DNA from 2 places in the Bacillus sp. JJ1503 genome. Region 2 is predicted to be linked to the other one. Evidence: riboswitches for the same ligand, from Rfam matches in the RefSeq annotation. Region 2 holds a riboswitch; the other holds the start of a gene.

Region 1 (3,428 bases), on a different contig from region 2:
TAGAGAAGAAAATTTAATAAACTCTGAATTAATTAACTAGTTTTAATGGATGATTGGGAAGACGATTATCATCAGGATGAAGAAATGCAAGCAAATAGGAGTGCATTTTTCCAACTGCTAAATCGACAATTCGACAAGATGTGGTTTGGGAATGAGGTCTTCAATGTCTATTGGAAGAACTAATTGGTTCGTGGGATTTTGAATGTACTTAAGAAAATAGTTCCTTTAGATAATTCGTTGTGGTGACTTAATTATTACAAAAATGTCGGATTTAAAGTTTTTTATGCAAAAAAAGGGTGGCCAAAAGTTACTTTTGGACACCCACTTTACAATGTCTTTCTTATACAAGAACTGGCTGTTGTTGAAATAACGGAAACTCAGCACAAATGCTTTTTGTTGTTTCCTTTGCCTTTTCTAAAACCTCTGAATCCCCTTTGCTCTTCAAGACAGCTGCGATAACTTTCGCAATTTGCACCATTTCTTCTTTTTTCATTCCCCGCGTTGTTAACGCTGGTGTCCCCATGCGGATTCCGCTTGTTACGAACGGACTTTGTGGATCATATGGAATCGTGTTTTTGTTGACGGTGATGCCTGCTTCTTCAAGCAGCTTTTCCGCCTCTTTGCCTGTTAAATCCCAAGGGCGAACATCTAGTAATACGATATGATTATCGGTTCCTCCAGAAACGAGGGCTGCGCCTTCTTTCACTAACTCTTGACCAAGTGTTTTTGCATTTTCGATGACTTGTTTAGCATACTCTTTAAAACTTTGCTGGGATGCTTCATTAAATGCAACAGCCTTCGCAGCAATAATATGCATTTGTGGGCCGCCTTGAATTCCAGGGAACACGGCTTTATTAATAGCTTTAATTATATCTTCATCATTCGTCAAAATAATACCGCCACGTGGACCTCTTAATGTTTTATGCGTTGTGCTAGTCACGACATCTGCAAACGGAATAGGTGAAGGATGTAGACCTGCAGCAACAAGTCCTGCAATATGCGCCATATCAACCATCAATTTTGCGCCAACTTTATCGGCAATTTCTCTAAATCGGGCAAAATCAATTATTCTTGTATATGCGCTTCCGCCAGCAATAATTAATTTTGGCTGTTCTTTTTCAGCAATTGCTTCAAGTTCATCATAATCGATCAGGTGATTATCTTCTCTTACTCCATAAGACACAACCTCAAACCATTTTCCTGACATGTTTACCGGACTTCCATGGGTTAGATGCCCACCGTGTGATAAATTCATTCCCATAATTTTATCGCCTGGCTGAAGCAAGGCAAAAAATACAGCTGTATTCGCTTGGGCACCTGAGTGAGCTTGGACATTTGCAAATTTAGCGCCAAATAATTTAGTTAAACGTTCAATAGCAACATTTTCAACAACATCTACATTTTCGCATCCACCGTAATAACGCTTACCTGGGTACCCTTCTGCATATTTATTAGTCAATACGCTCCCCATGGCTTCTAATACATCATCGCTTACAAAATTTTCTGATGCAATTAACTCTAATGCATGATGCTGGCGGTGACTTTCCTTCTCGATCGCTTCAAAAATGGTTGAATCATTTTCCCGTAAACTCATATCTATTCCTCCTTGATTTTCAATTCTGACTTTCCCTAGCTGTTTTAAAAATTATAAATTTGCAATTTTGGGAATTTAAAAATCGTTTGTTCAGCTACATTTATTCTTTTCCAAGACAAAGGCAGGTAGACAATACGCTTTGCTGTCATTTTTTGAACACAAAAAAGGACAGAAAAGGGTATTGATGCGCTCTCTCCCCCTTCTCTGTCCTTTTACCTGAGAGTTTAACTCTTTATAAGAGTCTTCCCCTTTGGTGGCGTTTAATTAAACGCGCTCTCCAGAGTAACGTCCAGTTGTAGTTCTTCTACCTGAGAGATTAGTTCCAAGGGTATTTTTGGAACTTGCTCCTTCGGTGGTATTGACGACTACACTCTCCCACAACTATCATCCGTACTATATTTAATTTTTGTAATTATTAGAATAAGAGTTTTATCATAATATGTCAATATTTTTCTGGAAAAACTTTATTAATTTAGAAAGTGTTGATCACCATGCTAATCGGAATTTTATCCATTGCATCTAAATTTTACGCTACATTTCCTTTATTCTCATGATTTGCCTTTGTTTGCCGAATCTTATAAATCACAACCAGAATAATAAACCAAACAGGAGTTACAAACAAGGCAACACGAGTATCTTCCGCTAGTGCAAGTACTACAAGAACGAACGCTAGGAAAGCAAGAATCAAGTAATTGGAAAATGGATAAAGCGGTAATTTAAATTTATTCACTTTCGCTAAATCTGGCCTTGTTTTACGGTATTTCAAATGGCTGATAACCGTAATTCCCCAAATGAAGATGAAACATACGGTAGAAACACTTGTAATCAGTGTAAATACTCCCTCTGGCATTACATAGTTTAAAACAACAGAAATGAGTATGACGCCAGTTGAAAAGATCAATGCATTGGAAGGTACTTTACGGGAATCAAGTTTTGTAAATGGAACAGGTGCATTATTATCTTTTCCAAGAGAGTATAGCATCCGGCTTGTACTAAAAACGGCGCTATTACCTGCAGAAGCTGCGGATGTAAGAACGACAAAGTTGACGATACCAGCAGCAGCTGTGATACCTAGTCCTACGAAAACTTGAACGAACGGACTTTCCATTGGGTTGATCGAGTTCCACGGATATACACTCATAATAACAATCAGTGCACCAATGTAGAAAATAATAATCCGAATAGGAATACTATTAATTGCTTTTGGGATTACTTTTTCTGGATCTTTCGTTTCACCTGCTGTCAGTCCCACAAGCTCAATACCAACAAACGCAAACACGACCATCTGGAATGAGAGAATAAAGCCATTTAAGCCATTCGGGAACATTCCGCCGTGACTCCATAAATTCGTGAGACTAGCTGTGCCTGCATTCGAGGTAAAGCCAGTAATAATCATAAAAATTCCAACGACAATTAGTGCTAGAATCGCGATAATTTTAATTAATGCGAACCAAAATTCCAATTCGCCAAAAAGTTTTACAGTTGCCAGGTTCATAACGAGCAACACGACAAGCGCAATTAAAGCTGGCATCCACTGTGGTACACTAGGGAACCAATACTGAAAGTAAAGACCAACTGCTGTTAAGTCAGCCATTGCAATTGAAATCCAGCAAAACCAGTAGGTCCATCCGGTGATAAATGCTGCCATATTCCCTAAATAATCTTGAACAAAGTCAACAAAAGAATGATATTTCAGATTACTTAAGAGCAGCTCTCCAAGTGAGCGCATGATTAAAAAGCAAACTATGCCTGTAATCATATAAGCAAATAAAATTGAAGGCCCTGTTAAATGAATAGATTTTCCTGCTCCAAGAAATAATCCAGTTCCGATCGC
Region 2 (3,428 bases):
CTCCATCCTAGCTAATGGAATTAAAGCAGACTTGTACGAAAACTTTACAGATGTGGATGCTGTATATTCAGTTAATCCTTTTATCGTAGAAAGACCGAAGGAGATCAAGGAATTAACTTATAGAGAAATGCGTGAGCTTTCCTATGCGGGATTCAGTGTTTTACATGATGAGGCACTTGTTCCGGCATTCCGAGCGGGGATACCTGTACATATAAAGAATACGAATAATCCATCGGCACCAGGCACTCGAATTGTTTATGAGCGGGACAATACAAATGGCCCGGTTATTGGGATTGCAAGTGACGAAGGCTTCTGCAGCATTTATGTTAGTAAATACTTAATGAACAGAGAAATTGGATTTGGCCGAAAGCTATTGGAGATATTAGAAAGCTATGGTCTTTCCTATGAGCATACACCTTCAGGAATCGATGATATTTCCATTATTTTAAGGGAAAATCAATTTGCTCCAGGTATGGAAGAGGAGATCATTGGTCGAATTAAGACAGAGCTAGATGCTGATGAAGTCGTGATTGAGCATAGTCTTGCGCTTATCATGGTTGTAGGTGAAGGAATGCGCCACAATATTGGTACAACAGCAAGAGCATCAAAGGCTTTGGCAAAAGCGGGGGTTAATATCGAAATGATTAACCAAGGCTCCTCTGAGGTGAGCATGATGTTTGGTGTGAAGGAAATCGATGAGAATCGAGCGGTCCGGGCACTTTATAACGAGTTTTTTGCAGCAGTTACAGTATGAATATAAAAAAGAGTTGGCACACGCCAACTCTTTTACTAAATGGCCTTTTCAAAATTTACACGTTTATTTAATGCATACATAATAGGCATTCCAACTGCCATTACGATGAATTCGCCAATAGCGGTTGTGAGCCATGTAAACATAAATGGCAAGCCAAAGGCAAGATGAAGCTCTAAGGCAATAAGGAACATGGTAAAGGTGAAAACAAGTGTGTTTACTACCATGCGTGCCCAAATATTTTTAATAAATCGGCAGCATGCAATCGTGATTAATAATGAAATCAGTGTTTGTCCGACACCGAAAATAAGATCGTACGCGACCATTGGTGAAAATAATAAATTCGTTAAAAATACACCTAATACCATTCCGAAAATATATTTCTTGTTAAAGACGATTAGATGATTAAACATTTCGGAAACACGAAACTGGATATTAGTAAATCCAAAAGGCTGGATCAGCATGGAGACAGCAATATATAAAGCTGCTAAAATGCCATTTCCGACAAGCGTTTTTACTTTCATATTAAATTCTCTCCTTAGTTTTTTATCGTGGGATGGTTACGAACCACGTGGGCGGGTACCCAAAGATAATATTTTAATAGGCAGATCAAATGCTGTCAATCTACAATTATTGTAAAAAGAGTTTGTGGTTTTCATACAGGAATGAACACTTTGTGAACTTTTTCCCAAAAAAGATTAAGATTCTGTAAAAATGCTTGACATTACAGCGCTAAAGTATTATTCTAAATTTATAGAAAATTCAATACAGGCGGATGACGGTTGTGGGAGAGAGCATTACGACAAGCCACCGAAGGAGCAAGTTCCAAAAAGACCCTTGGAACAAATCTCTCAGGTAGAGGAACCACAACGGGACGCATCTCTGGAGAGCTCGTAAAAACTAGACGACACCCAAGGGGACCCCATTATTAATTTGGGCTTAAACTCTCAGGTAAAAGGACAGAGAAGGGTAAACAATCTTACCCTTTTTCTGTCCTTTTTTTCGTGGATAAATTTAGGGATTGATTGTTAAAATGTTCACAATATATCCAAAGGAGAGAATGATTTGACCAAAGAATATGATGTAGTCATTATAGGTGGCGGTACAGGCGGATACGTTGCGGCTATTCGTGCCTCTCAATTAGGTTTAACAGCTGCGGTTGTTGAAAAAGGAAAGCTTGGAGGAACATGTCTACATGCAGGTTGTATTCCGAGTAAGGCATTACTTCGAAGCGCGGAGGTTTATGCAACGACAAAAAATGCAGAAGCATATGGTGTTATAGCCCCTGAAGTTGGACTTGATTTTTCCAAGGTACAGGCAAGAAAAGCTGAGATTACTGATCGCCTGTTTAAAGGTGTGCAGCACTTAATGAAAAAAGGAAAAATTGATGTCTATGAAGGAAAAGGCAGAATCCTAGAGTCTAGAAACATATTGGTAGATTTGAATAATGGGGAAGAGGAAATCATTCTTGCTCCTAAAAATATAGTAATTGCAACTGGATCACGTCCACGGACACTTCCAGGACTAGAAGCCGATGGAAAGTATGTCATGACATCGGATGAAGCGCTTCAAATGGAAGAACTGCCAAAGTCGATTATTATTGTTGGCGGCGGTGTGATTGGGATTGAATGGGCTTCTATGCTCGTTGATTTCGGATTGGAAGTAACAGTGATTGAATTTGCTGATCGAATTATTCCGACAGAGGATGTAGATATATCTAAGGAAGTACAGCGTTTAATGAAGAAAAAAGGGGTTAAGATTGTTACAGGTGCTAAGGTGCTTCCTCAGTCCCTGGAAAAAGGCGATGGTGTAACAATTAAAGCAGAGCATCGGGGCGAAGAGAAAACCTTTTCTGCAGACAAACTTCTCGTCTCTGTAGGCCGACTACCTAATATCGAGTCGATAAGTCTTGAGAACACGACCATTAACGTTGAGCGCGGGTTTATCGTTACAAACGAATACTATCAAACAGATGAGTCTAATATTTACGCAATTGGAGATGTCATTGGAGGATTGCAGCTGGCACATGTAGCTTCACATGAAGGAATGATCGCGATAGAACATATTGCAGGTAAAAATCCAACGCCGCTGGATCCAACACTAGTATCAAAATGTATATATAGCAGTCCTGAGGTTGCGAGTGTAGGGCTAACAGAGGAAGAAGCAAAGCTGCAAGGTTACGAGGTGAAAACAGGGAAATTCTCATTCCGTGCAATCGGAAAAGCCCTTGTTTACGGCGAATCAGATGGATTTGTGAAAATGGTTGTTGAAGAAGGATCGAAAAAGCTGCTCGGTGTCCATATGGTTGGCCCGCATGTGACAGATATGATTACAGAGGCAGGTCTTGCTCGCGTTCTTGAAGCTACATCAATGGACATTGCTAGAACGATTCATCCTCATCCAACGTTAGCAGAAGCAATCGGGGAGGCTGCATTAGCAGTAGATGGAAGAGCCATTCATGCTTAATTTTGAATTGAGGTGTTACAATGACAACGAGAGAAAAAGGAAATAGAGGCGTATTACTGATTTCGTGCCCAGAAAAGCCGGGGATTATTTCGATCATTTCCAATTTTTTATTAGAGCATCAAGCGAATATTGTTCACTTTGATCAGCATACAACCGACCCTCATGCAGGCAGATTTTTTATGCGGATTGAGTTTGATTTACAAAACTTTGA

Evidence for each region. Region 2 has a riboswitch for glycine ahead of lpdA (dihydrolipoyl dehydrogenase). Riboswitches for the same ligand answer to the same signal wherever they lie in the genome.
Region 1: it holds a riboswitch for glycine, as region 2 does, so the genes downstream of both, glyA (serine hydroxymethyltransferase) here and lpdA (dihydrolipoyl dehydrogenase) in region 2, are expected to answer to the same signal.

The regions. Positions count from the first base shown of each region.
Region 1 is NZ_JBALOZ010000499.1:478-3,905, reverse strand. It holds gene glyA (serine hydroxymethyltransferase) at 341-1,594, opposite strand; glycine riboswitch at 1,789-1,880, opposite strand; glycine riboswitch at 1,881-1,982, opposite strand; gene V7149_RS25885 (amino acid permease) at 2,121-3,428, opposite strand, start outside.
Region 2 is NZ_JBALOZ010000192.1:38,603-42,030, forward strand. It holds gene V7149_RS15080 (aspartate kinase) at 1-754, shown strand, start outside; gene V7149_RS15085 (QueT transporter family protein) at 790-1,275, opposite strand; PreQ1 riboswitch class I at 1,284-1,328, opposite strand; glycine riboswitch at 1,527-1,628, shown strand; glycine riboswitch at 1,629-1,724, shown strand; gene lpdA (dihydrolipoyl dehydrogenase) at 1,817-3,217, shown strand; gene purU (formyltetrahydrofolate deformylase) at 3,238-3,428, shown strand, end outside.